Regions from separate parts of the Oceanobacillus sp. M65 genome, predicted to be linked through region 3. Evidence: riboswitches for the same ligand, from Rfam matches in the RefSeq annotation. Region 3 holds a riboswitch; each other region holds the start of a gene.
What was found. A riboswitch is a leader RNA that binds a small molecule or an ion and turns the genes downstream of it on or off. The one in region 3 is predicted to bind S-adenosylmethionine.
Positions count from the first base shown of each region.

Region 1: linked by a shared signal. The riboswitch ahead of ACTWPF_RS14645 (homocysteine S-methyltransferase family protein) and the one ahead of ACTWPF_RS00440 (methionine ABC transporter ATP-binding protein) in region 3 are both predicted to bind S-adenosylmethionine.
Region 2: linked by a shared signal. The riboswitch ahead of ACTWPF_RS15240 (M20 metallopeptidase family protein) and the one ahead of ACTWPF_RS00440 (methionine ABC transporter ATP-binding protein) in region 3 are both predicted to bind S-adenosylmethionine.

Region 1 is NZ_JBQQCJ010000003.1:480,799-484,810, forward strand. It holds gene ACTWPF_RS14635 (Nramp family divalent metal transporter) at 1-803, opposite strand, end outside; gene ACTWPF_RS14640 (serine hydrolase domain-containing protein) at 863-1,402, opposite strand; gene ACTWPF_RS14645 (homocysteine S-methyltransferase family protein) at 1,452-2,501, opposite strand; SAM riboswitch class I at 2,606-2,705, opposite strand; partial or broken gene ACTWPF_RS14650 (VOC family protein) at 3,126-3,466, opposite strand; gene arr (NAD(+)--rifampin ADP-ribosyltransferase) at 3,919-4,012, shown strand, end outside.
Region 2 is NZ_JBQQCJ010000004.1:23,092-27,103, forward strand. It holds gene ACTWPF_RS15230 (DUF3231 family protein) at 1-829, shown strand, start outside; partial or broken gene ACTWPF_RS15235 (PLP-dependent transferase) at 1,295-1,545, opposite strand; SAM riboswitch class I at 1,756-1,863, shown strand; gene ACTWPF_RS15240 (M20 metallopeptidase family protein) at 2,016-3,143, shown strand; gene ACTWPF_RS15245 (ABC transporter substrate-binding protein) at 3,178-4,012, shown strand, end outside.
Region 3 is NZ_JBQQCJ010000001.1:79,069-83,080, forward strand. It holds gene ACTWPF_RS00430 (MetQ/NlpA family ABC transporter substrate-binding protein) at 1-241, opposite strand, end outside; gene ACTWPF_RS00435 (methionine ABC transporter permease) at 427-1,077, opposite strand; gene ACTWPF_RS00440 (methionine ABC transporter ATP-binding protein) at 1,067-2,098, opposite strand; SAM riboswitch class I at 2,180-2,282, opposite strand; SAM riboswitch class I at 2,387-2,494, opposite strand; gene serS (serine--tRNA ligase) at 2,676-3,950, opposite strand.

The DNA of each region.
Region 1 (4,012 bases), on a different contig from region 3:
CCACTAATGATATCTCCCGTGCCAAAAATAATTGCTGTTCCAAGAACCATAATTCCCAGAGCAAAGATACTTGTTATAATATACGCACTTAAGGAATCCCAGCGCATAATTTTGATATGGCGTTTCTCCGACCAATTTTTTTCTTTTAGCCAATAACCATAACTTGCCATGGTAATTGATCCACCAACACCGCCAATTAATCCTAGTGAATAGATGATAGTGTCATCATTCATGACTGGTACTATTGTATCTAAGTATGGAAGTAGATCAGGTAATACGAAAATCATGGAGCCAATAACAGTGATAAACATGACCGCAACGAGTGCTGTAATGACCTTCTCAAAGAATCCATACTTTCCAGTAAGAACTAACGCATAACAAATGACACCATTAATAATTGCCCACCATGTTAAGCTAATTTGTGGAAAGAGAGCATATGCAGCTAATGCACAAGATGCTGTTCCGGCAGCTCCATAAACAAATCCCCAAATAACCGAATAAATGCCGAAGTACCCTGTAGTCCATTTCCCAATGCCTCGCCAACCCTCGAGGATTGTATTCCCACTTGCTAGTGTGTAACGCCCCACACCTTCCCCAATAGCAAATTTCACGATAACCCCTAATACAATAGCCCATAAAAAGGCGAGACCATATTCCGCTCCAGATACCAATGCTGTCGCTAAATCACCGGCTCCTACTCCAGTGGCTGCTACTATAAGTCCAGGACCAATAAACTTCCATTTTGTTGCTTCTTGTTTATCGGAAAATGATTCTACCTCTTTGATTTCTACTTTTTCCTGCATAAAGTAACCCCCTGACTCTATCTAGCCTTTTTAAAGCTTTGTTTATAATTTTCGTAATATTATATTATCATAGGGTATTTAAAGCTGTATACGGATTCTATAGTAATTAGGACAATGGGTTCAGATGCAAAAGCAAAGTCTAAAATAGTAGGGTCTTCTACCTCAAAGACGACCGGCTCAATGACATGCTCTTTTACAATATCAGCAACAGACTGTCCCGTTGTTTTTTTGATAATCGTTGTCAACAACTCAATACTGGGACCTCTATATGCCCACGATTCTCCAGGTTTATATTCACTTACTAGTTTACCATCAGCTATTATAAGTCCATGTGTGTGGGTTAATAAGTGACGAATGGTTACTCCTTCATATGCGGGTAAATAGGAGTCTTCTACAAAACGAGTAATCGGATCATCAATGGAAAAGTAGCCATTATGTACAGCGTACGCAGCATAAAAGCCGATATAAGACTTTCTTACAGATGCAATGTGGAATTGAGTGTCTGCTTTAACATCTAAGTAAGAGTCAAATACGAAGAAGAGACGATCACTTAATAAACGTAATCGTCTCCGTAATTTTTCAACAGTATTCTGTTTCAAATTACCGTTAAAAACAATTAATTAACACAATTGAATCATTTTTAATCTATCAGGCCTTTAATCGGTAGTTTAAATTGTGCTCTTGAAGTGTTTTGTCTTTCCCGAACAAGAAATGCTTCTCCATATCAGGAGAGTATTTTGAATTTACTGTTTCAACGTCTACAGCTTCTGCTACTGCACGGAGCATCGCAGGTGAGGCACCGCAGCACAGACCAATATAATTAATGCCTAAATCTTTTGCCTCTTTTGCCCAAGCCGCTAACTCGTAACGGTTATGGTAAAGTGGATCTAGGGCAGTCGGAAAGGTTGTTTCTGTAGGTAAGTGACAACTGCATCCTCCATCAGGCAAGTTAAAGAATGTTGGGTTTTCTTCTGTTGTACGATATGGGATAGGTAAGCCCGCTACATATCCTTCCACATTGTTTCGTATATCAGCAAGATATGGCTGCATTGTTTCAGGGCCTCGGAAACAATTCATTCCAACGACCAATGCACCTTTTTCCGAAAGTATTTTACAGGACTCTTCTACGGTGTAACCATCTCTTAAAATATTCTCGCCCATTAATCCAAATGTAATGACTGCTGGTAAACCTTGTTTGGTGATTTCCTCCAATGCTATTAACGCCTCTTCATGGTAATAGAATGTTTCACCATTTATGAAGTCTACCCCTTCTTCTTTGCACCATTTCACCATTTCCGCAAATATACTTCTAACCTTAGCCTTTGATTCGGGAACATCTGGATTAAAGATATTGGTGTTTGAAATATTTCCAGCTACTAACGCTTCTTCTTTTGGATGCTCTTTTGCAACCTCTTTTGCTAAGCGAATGGCATTTCTGTTTAAAGGCTCTAATAAATCTTCTTTACCAATAATCCGCATTTTTTCCCGGTGAGCATTGTAAGTAAAAGCTAAAACAACATCAGAACCGGCATTCATATAATCCCTGTATGCTTGTTTTAGTGCTTCAGGATTATCTAGTGCCACCTCTGGAACAAAGGAGCCTGCTTGCAAATATCCCCTTCGTTCTAACTCAAACAAATAACCTTCCCCTACAATTACTGTTCCTTGTTTCAAACGTTCTTCTAAACTACGTTTCATCATTTTTCCTCCCTCGTAATTTACTTGCTGAGCGTTGCTTAATACCCAAAATAAAAAACCCCTTCTTTAAATAAGAAGAGGCTTCGGCCGTTTGCTAAATACTCTTCTTATCTTCAAGCTTTACGCTTCTGGAATTAGCACAGTATTAAAAAATCTGTTGCTGAGGTTTCACAGGGCCAGTCCCTCTACCTCTCTTGATAAGAATATTAGGTATTCATTTTTTTGATTACTCAAACAATACGCCTAATTCCCTCAAAAGTCAAGGTAAATTTTAAATGGTATGTTGATGATTTTTTAGTGGATAAATTAAAACTCACGGTGGATAGAGTGCGAAGATAGTAAATCAATTTGATTTATCCCACAACCTGCTATAAATAAAACTTAGTTGCTTTTAGTACATTCTTTCACAAAAGAAATTATTTGTTTCGTAGTTTAAGTCAACTAAGAAAGACGACCACCCAAAATGTGTAGATGTTTATATTATTACCAGTATCGTTGTACGGTGCAACAAAAAACCCGTTTTAAGATTATAGTTCTTGTTCAACTAAAGCACCCGTTTGTTGAAAAAACTAAAGTTAAAACCCTCACCGTCCTCTATTTCCATCTACTATTTTCTTATCTAATTCAACGATTGGCTAGTAACTTCTCCCACTCATCAAATGATAATTTCTTATTAATATGTTTTAAATTATCAGGGACTTCAATGTAACACATCAGTTCTAAACTATTACCGTCTGGGTCAAGAAAATAAACAGACGCGTTTCCTTGGTTTGGCCTTATAAATGGTTCCGTAGTAGTTCTGTTACCAAAAGGAACAGCCTCCATGTCTAAGGAATCAAGCCACTCTAGAGACTTTTTAAATTTTCATAAGAAACTCGAAAAGCTATGTGCCTTTATGATGGATGATAAGGAGTTTGATACTCACTACCTTCCCACAATCCTAACCAACTTTTTCCTTCTTCCAACCAGAAAAACGCTGTTTTATCATCGCCTCATGCAAACTTTAATCCTAATTTCCGATAAAAAACCCTCATGAGAGTTATCTTATTGCAAAGTGATGAGAAAAAGTTAGGATAAATGCTCCTATCTCTGAAAATAAAACATAACTCCACCTACAACAAGCAATACACTGGCAATCATAAAAAGATCATACGTATTGGTTAATATATTTGGTAATTCGTTATCTTCATCCTTTTCTTGATCATTGTCAGAGCCCTATACTCCTACCTGCTCATATGTTATTACTTCTTTAGCAGACTCATACATAGCAAACTGACTGAAGTATTGATAATTTCCATCCGACTTCCTTCTCTCTACTTCCATTATACTACGAATAATAAGGTGTTAATAGACTACATTTTCCATCTTCCCTGTTCTATACTGTTATATATAAATCCAAAATAAGAGGTGTATCAGTATGAATGACAAAAAAGATGTCTTAGATAGTGGACCTTTCTTTCATGGTACTAAAGCAGAACTAAATATTGGAGATCTTTTGGAACCGCAATACT
Region 2 (4,012 bases), on a different contig from region 3:
GGAGATTTTTACTAAAGAAAACCATCCGATACCAGTCGGCTTTACGAATAAAGATGTAAATGTGAATGCACCAAGGTTATTTTCCGACGTATTTATCCTTATGTATATACAAAAATTGGAAGTAATAGCAATGGCGAGTATTGGAGTAGCAATTGGAGTTTCAGCACGGTCTGATGTAAGTAACTTCTTTAGAAATTTACTTATTTCTGTTTCTGAATTACATGATAAGTCAAGAAAAGTTTTAATATCAAAAGGTGTATATGTCCGACCACCGCAAATAGCAAGCCCTAAAAAAGTTGATTTTGTGGATAAACAAGGTTTTCTATTTGATTTTTTAGGTTCTCATAAACGACCATTAACATTTATTGAAATTACTCATCTTTTTATCAACATTCAAACAAACGCAATGGGTAAAGCAATGATGTTGGCATTTGCACAAGTTTGTAAAGATAAAGATGTCAAACAATTCCTTGTAGAAGGCAGGGGGATATCTAATAAGCATTTGAAGAAATTTAGTTCAACTTTAACTGATGAAGATCTCCCCGCAGCAATGAGTTGGGATTCTCACGTTATGGATAGTACGGTTGCACCTTTTTCCGATAAGTTAATGATGTTTCATACAACTACGTTAATTGCAGTAGGAATTGGGAATTACGGTACTGCCGCAGGAACTTGCCAAAGAATGGATTTAAGTGCAACATATACAAGACTTTCAGCAGAGATTGCTTTGTATGCGGAAGATGGTGCTAACCTAATGATTAAACATGCTTGGCTAGAAGAACCACCAAAGGCGGTTGATCATAAAGCACTTGTCAAAAAAATGAAATAGCCTCTGAACGAATGGGCTAACGCTAAGCTAAATACGCGACTTTATTTGCTAGTGTGAAGCCAACTACTGGACACGGAGAAATCCCGAACAGTATATATGGATAAATACTCAGATTTTAGGGCTGCAAACATAGGGTTATTTATATATATAGAAGGTTGGCGCAACCGTAAAAGAATACACAGTGGTATAGTTTTAAAAAATCGCAAGAGCTTAAAAAACGCAGATAGCAGTATAATCCAGTAGAGACTCAGCTTTGCATGTAGAAGTGAGCAGATAGCCTCACTTGGTTTGACAGTATGTCCTAAAAAATTTTGCTGGCTACCTGGCGTGGAAATCGCGCTCACAGAGGCCTCAATATCAAGCCAACTTATTTTACTGTATGATTGTGTAAAATTAACTCTTTTGTGTATAACTAAGCTTCCTCATATTTTGACCTCCTCTTTTTCTAAAGTTGAAAAACTTGCTTCAGGTCGTTTCCGTTTCTTCGATATCTACTGAATAGCGTAATAGCAGATCACAAATGGACGGGTCCGTTCTTCAACCGAAAATGTCAGCATGGGTTTGGGTAGCTGGATAAGTTATAAAGCTTTTAATTCCTCCGATTTTCGGCGAAAGTAATTAACTGCAGATTTTCCAAAAAAATGCACCAATCCAGTTACTTTCTTTTAGGAAAATGAGAGCATCCCCCCATTACCTGGGTTTATTACATCCGTTACCCAAATTCATTACTTGATAATTAAAAGTAGCTATTTATTGGGATCATACTGATATCCTCTTTTAATAATCTCTTTTTAAATAAGCCCATATACTCTAATAAAAGTTAGTAGTTCGTTCAGAGAAAAAAGAATAATCTAAAAATATAACTAAACCTAGTTGACAACTAGGAATTATCGGGATAGAATAAGATTCATCAATTTAATATGAAACTCTTATTTAGAGAGGTTGAGGGAACTGGCCCGCTGAAACCTCGGCAACCGTTGATTAACAATCATAAGGTGCTAATTCCAGCAGACTTTACGTCTGAAAGATAAGAGGCAGTGCTTAAGTTTGAATTTAAGTAAATGACCTCTAATAAGAAAAGTGGTCATTTTTTTATTGAGAAAAAAGGGGGATTAAGGTGAGTAAAGTACAACAGAAGGAGAACCTAGCATCCATTTTTGTTGAATTAGATAATAGTTTGGAAGATATGAAGAACTGGAGAAGGTACATGCACCAACATCCGGAACTTTCGTTTGAAGAAGTACATACAGCAAAGTATATAGAAGAAAAACTAACCGAATTTGGATTAGAAGTAAAGAAGCAAATTGGAGGAAATGGGTTAATTGGAGTGCTTAAGGGGGAAAAAAACGGGAAAACGATCGTATTGAGAGCTGATTTTGATGCTCTCCCAATTAAGGATGAGAAAGATGTTCCGTATAAATCCACCAATCCGGGAGTCATGCATGCTTGTGGCCATGACGGTCATACCTCTGCTTTGTTGGGTACCGCACGTACACTTAGTAAGTATCGGGAAAAATTAAAAGGAAGCATTCTTTTTGTTTTCCAACCTGCAGAAGAGAAGCCGCCTGGTGGTGCGAAGTTTATGATAGAAGAAGGAATTCTGGAAGGCGTAGATTATGTATTTGGTGCCCATTTGGCTTCTGATATTCCATTAGGGAAAATAGGGGTCGGAGAAGGTTATCAGATGGCAGCTGTTGATAAATTCGAGATTACTATTCAAGGACGTGGTGGACATGGAGCAAGACCACATCACACCATAGATTCGCTAGTTATTGGAACCAGTGTAGTGGAAGGATTGCAAAAAATTGTCAGTCGTAGTGTCGATCCGCTGAAATCTGCGGTTGTGTCCATTGGTGTCTTCCATGCAGGAAATGCTTTTAATGTCATTCCAGACACGGCGAAAATTGAAGGGACAGTCAGAACGTTTGATGGAGAAGTTCGTAACCAGGTCGAATCGGAAATAAACGCTATTGTGAAAGGGATTACGAGCGGCTTTCATGCTGACTATGAAATTGATTATCTCCGGGGTTACCCAGCATTATACAACCATAAAGAAGACACCAAGATAGTACATGAACTATTATCAGAAACTTTTACGGAAGAAGATATTGTCGAGCTAGAACCAACGATGGGGGCAGAGGATTTTGCTTATTTCTTAGAACAAAAACCAGGAACGTATTTTAAAGTTGGCTCACAGAACGAAGATGAAGCTACCCATTATCCACATCATCATCCGAAATTTGATTTTGATGAAAGGGCTTTGGTAAATATCAGTAAATCCTTTGCGAAGATAGTGTCACACTACCTTTTCTAGGATGAATGAAGTAAACGAAGGAGGAAATAGTTAAATGAAAAGAAGTCATCTGCTAATAATAGCATTGTTATTTATATTCGTTTTATTCGGCTGTACAAGTCAGGATGATTCAGATGGTGAATCTAATTCAGGAGAACAAGCTACTGGGGAACCAATTGAAGGTGGCGCGCTGAATGTCGCATTTTCCTCTGACCCAGATACACTTGACTGGATGTCTACTGGCGCAACGGCAACTAGAGATGTCGGATGGCATATTTTTGAAACATTGTTTACTTTAGATAAGGATTATCAAATAAAACCAATGATTGCAGAAGATTATAAGGTAAGTGATGACCAAAAGGTATATTCCATTACAATTCGTGAAGGTGTTAAGTTCCATGATAAATCTGCGGTTACCGCTGAAGATGTTGTAGCATCAATTGAGCGCTGGCGCAAAGTTTCGTCTGTTGGAACAATAGCAAATGATTACATTGAAGCAGTCGAAGCAGTCGATGAGTTAACTGTAGAAATTACATTAAACGAAGTATACAACTCATTAATGTCAGATATGGCGGCTCCAAAATCTGCATTAATGATTATACCAAAAGAAATTTCTGAAGCTGCTGGTGAAAGACCATTGACAGCAGAACAGTACATTGGTACAGGGCCATTTAAGTTTGAAAATTGGGAACGAGGTAATGAAATTGTACTAACTCGCTTTGAAGATTATTCAGCACGTAAGGAAGAAGACTGGGGTGGTTTAACAGGTGAAAAAATTGCATACTTTGATGAAATCAAGTTCCTTATTGTAAAGGATCCCCAGGTAATGATTAATGGTCTGAAAACAGGAATCTATGATTATGCACAGTCTATTCCACCGGATCTGTATG
Region 3 (4,012 bases):
GGAAAGCATTCACATCGATTTCTCCCTCAGCTAATGCTAGGTTCGGTTGCACATAGTCAGAAAAGCGAACAATCTCAACCTCTATTCCTTCTTCCTTGGCCTTTTCTGCTACATAATCCCAAATCGTTGTGTCAGATCCACTAATTCCTACTTTGACCTTCGTTGCAGCCTCCCCATTAGAACAAGCACTAATCACCAAACTCAAACTAACTAATAACAATAATAGACTTAACTTTTTCATGCTGTATCTTCTCCTTTTGTTTTGATTTTTGTATACGTCTAGCTCCAGCTCCCAGCGACTAGCGTGACTTCTTTCTCCTCCGTGCGATAAGTCAATATCAGCTCCCTTTGGTCGCTTTATTTCCTTTATCTCCTTTGGAGAAATCCAGTCCGTACGTCGCTAAACGGGCGCTGTCGCTTTTGATTTTATCTTCTTCTTATTTTTTTGGATAAAATATTTCCGGTGGATTGTAATCCCTGAACCATGACGACGAGTATTCCTACTGTTATTAGCATTACCATGGTGTCGAACCGCTGATAACCAAAGGTAATGGCCAGGTCTCCTAATCCGCCACCACCAACTGCTCCTGCCATGGCTGAGGCTCCAACCAATCCAATTGTTGCAATGGTTGCCCCTAACACGAGGGAACTAAGAGCTTCTGGTATAAGAAAGCGAATAATTATTTGCCAAGGTGTTGCTCCCATTGACTGGGCAGCTTCCATCACACCTGGATCTACTTCTAAAAGAGAATTCTCTATTAATCTTGCAATGTATGGTCCTGCAAATAACACCATTGGTACAATAGCTGCGGCCGTGCCTATTGAGGTTCCAACAACTAATCTAGTAAATGGAATGACTGCGACCATTAAGATAATAAACGGAATAGAACGAAATATGTTTACTATTGCATTTAAGACCGTAAAAATATACTTGTTTTCCCATAAGTGTCCTTTACGTGTCACAACAAGGACAATTCCTAATACCAACCCTATAATCATAGAGAAAAATAGGGCGACTGCTACCATTACAATGGTTTGCCATAATGCCTCTGTAATTTGTTGCCAATCAACCAACATCTGCTAACACTTCCTTTACACTTACTTTTTGCTGATGAATATGCATAATGACACGGTTAATTTCTTTTTCTTCCCCTTCAAATTGCACGATAAGATTTCCAAATGGTACGCCCTGTAATTCTGTGATACTACCAAACAGAACATTTACCTCTACCTCGTATTGCTTTGCGATTTGCGACAACAATGGTGTTCCAGTAGACTCACCAACAAAGACAATTCGATAAATTTGGTTATGTGCGTCTTGTCTTTTTACTAACTCGTATACGGAATCTGGGATTTGATCATGCATTACCGTACTGACGAAGTTATGAGCTGTGGTCGTTTGCGGCTGAGAAAAGACATCAAATACAGAACCAGATTCGACTACTTTTCCATCTTCCAGCACAGCAACTTTATCGCAAATTTCTCTAATTACGCCCATTTCGTGCGTGATAATTAAAATGGTGATATTGTATTCCTGATTAATTTTCTTTAAAAGTTTTAAAATAGCATTTGTTGTATCTGGGTCAAGGGCTGATGTTGCCTCATCACATAAAAGAATGGATGGCTGGGTTGCAAGAGAACGGGCAATCCCAACTCGCTGTTTCTGTCCCCCAGAAAGTTGGTCTGGATAGCTGTCAGCTTTGTCACGCAAGCCGACAAAATCAAGTAGTTCATAAACACGCTTTGTTACTTCCTTTTTTGGAGTTTTGCTTAAAAGTAAGGGCATTGCGACATTGGTAAACACGGTTTTCGAATTAAGTAAATTAAAATGTTGAAAGATCATCCCAATGTTTCGCTTTGCCTCCCGTAGTTCCTTAGGTGAAAGTGCTTGTAAGTTTTGCCCATTCACGGTCACTGTTCCGGATGTTGGCTGTTCGAGTAAATTAACACATCGAATGAGCGAGCTTTTTCCAGCACCACTAAACCCAATCACACCATATATCTCTCCCTCTTCTATGTGGAGATCCACATTATCCAGTGCTTTTACACCTTCTGCCTTTTCGCCGTATACTTTTGAAACCTGATCAAATGTAATCATCTACTTCCTCCTGCTCGTTGTAGTTTCAAATTAAAAAGCCTCTTCTTATAAGATAAGAAGAGGCAATGAACTAGTATCCTCCTCTTATCTTTACAGACCTTCGTCTGTTGGAATTGGCACGTTGCTTTAAAAGCACGTTGCCGAGGTATCAATGGGCCAGTCCCTCCACCTCTCTGGATAAGAAGTAATGCATATTTAATTTTGTCGTTAAGAAGAGTTATTTCGTGTAAAATCAAAAAATCCCTTCTTATAAAAATAAGAAGGGATCAGCTATGTACGATCATCCTCTTCTTATTTTTCAGGCTCGCATTCGCCTGTTGGATTTAGCACAGTACTATTAAAAGTCCGCTGCCGAGATATCAATGGGCCAAGTCCCTCCATCTCTCTGAATAAGAAGTAATGCATATTTAATTTGTTGTTGCTACTTACAATACTACCAGCCTTTCAATCTGTCAACAGATTTTTTTACTTTTTTTATATTTCGTACAATTGGCCTAAAAGTAGTTTCACCTTTAAAAATATGCAAAAGGACTGTCTTCGCAGTTACGAAAACAGTCCTTTTATAATTGTTTCAAGCTTATTTAATGGCTTCTTTGCCACCCATATAGGCACGTAATACAGGAGGAACAATGACAGAGCCATCCTCTTGTTGGTAATTCTCCAGAATAGCTGCAACGGTTCGACCAAGTGCCAATCCGCTGCCATTCAAAGTATGAACAAACTCTGGCTTCGCATTTGCTTCTCTGCGGAAACGGATTCCTGCACGTCTTGCCTGAAAGTCTTCAAAGTTAGAGCAAGAAGAAATTTCCCGGTACGTGTTTTGGCTAGGAATCCATACTTCAATATCGTATTTCTTCGCTGCTGTAAATCCAAGATCACCAGTACACATGCTCATGACACGATATGGTAACTGTAATAGTTGTAATACCTTTTCAGCATGTCCTGTCAGGTTCTCCAATGTCTCATAAGAATCTTCTGGCTTAGCAAAGTGAACGAGCTCCACTTTATTAAATTGATGCTGACGAATAAGGCCTCGTGTATCCCTACCAGCAGAACCCGCTTCAGAACGGAAACAGCCACTGAAAGCTACGTATTTTTTAGGAAGATCATCTAGATTTAAAATTTCATCACGATGATAATTCGTAACAGGTACTTCTGCTGTAGGAGCCATGAAGTAATCCCACTCTTCTAGCTTGAAGGCATCTTCTTCAAACTTAGGAAGCTGACCTGTTCCTGTCATGCTAGTGCGGTTGACGATATATGGTGGAAGCATTTCCTCATAGCCATGTTCATCTGCATGTAAATCCATCATAAAGTTTAATAAAGCGCGCTCTAGTCTGGCTCCAAGCCCTTTATAAAAGACGAAACGGCTTCCTGTTACTTTAGCTGCGCGTTCGAAGTCAAGGATATCAAGGTTTGTCGCAATATCCCAATGAGGTTGTGCTTCAAAGTTGAAATCTTTACGTTCTCCCCAGTTGCGCACTTCTTTATTATCCTCTTCATTTTCTCCCACAGGTACACTTTCATGAGGGAGATTTGGGATAGAAAGCATAATCGTGTTAAGTGTTTCTTCAATTTCTTTTAATTCTTTATCCAGTTCAGAAATGCGTTCTCCAACCTCACGCATTTCTTTAATTGCTTGGTCCGCATCTTTCTTTTCTTTTTTAAGAACAGAGATCTGCTTAGTTGCTTCATTACGTTTCGCTTTCAACGTTTCTGTTTCAGCAATGAGCTCTCTTCGTCTTTCATCTAATTCCCCAAATTTGTCTAACTCGGAGAGATCTTCACCGCGGTGTGCTAATTTTTCCTTCACTTCCGTAAAGTTGTTACGTAAAAACTTCATATCCAACATGTTCGTTTCCTCCTTTTATTCATTACATTGATCAGTGTGACAGAAACGCAAAAAACTCCCGT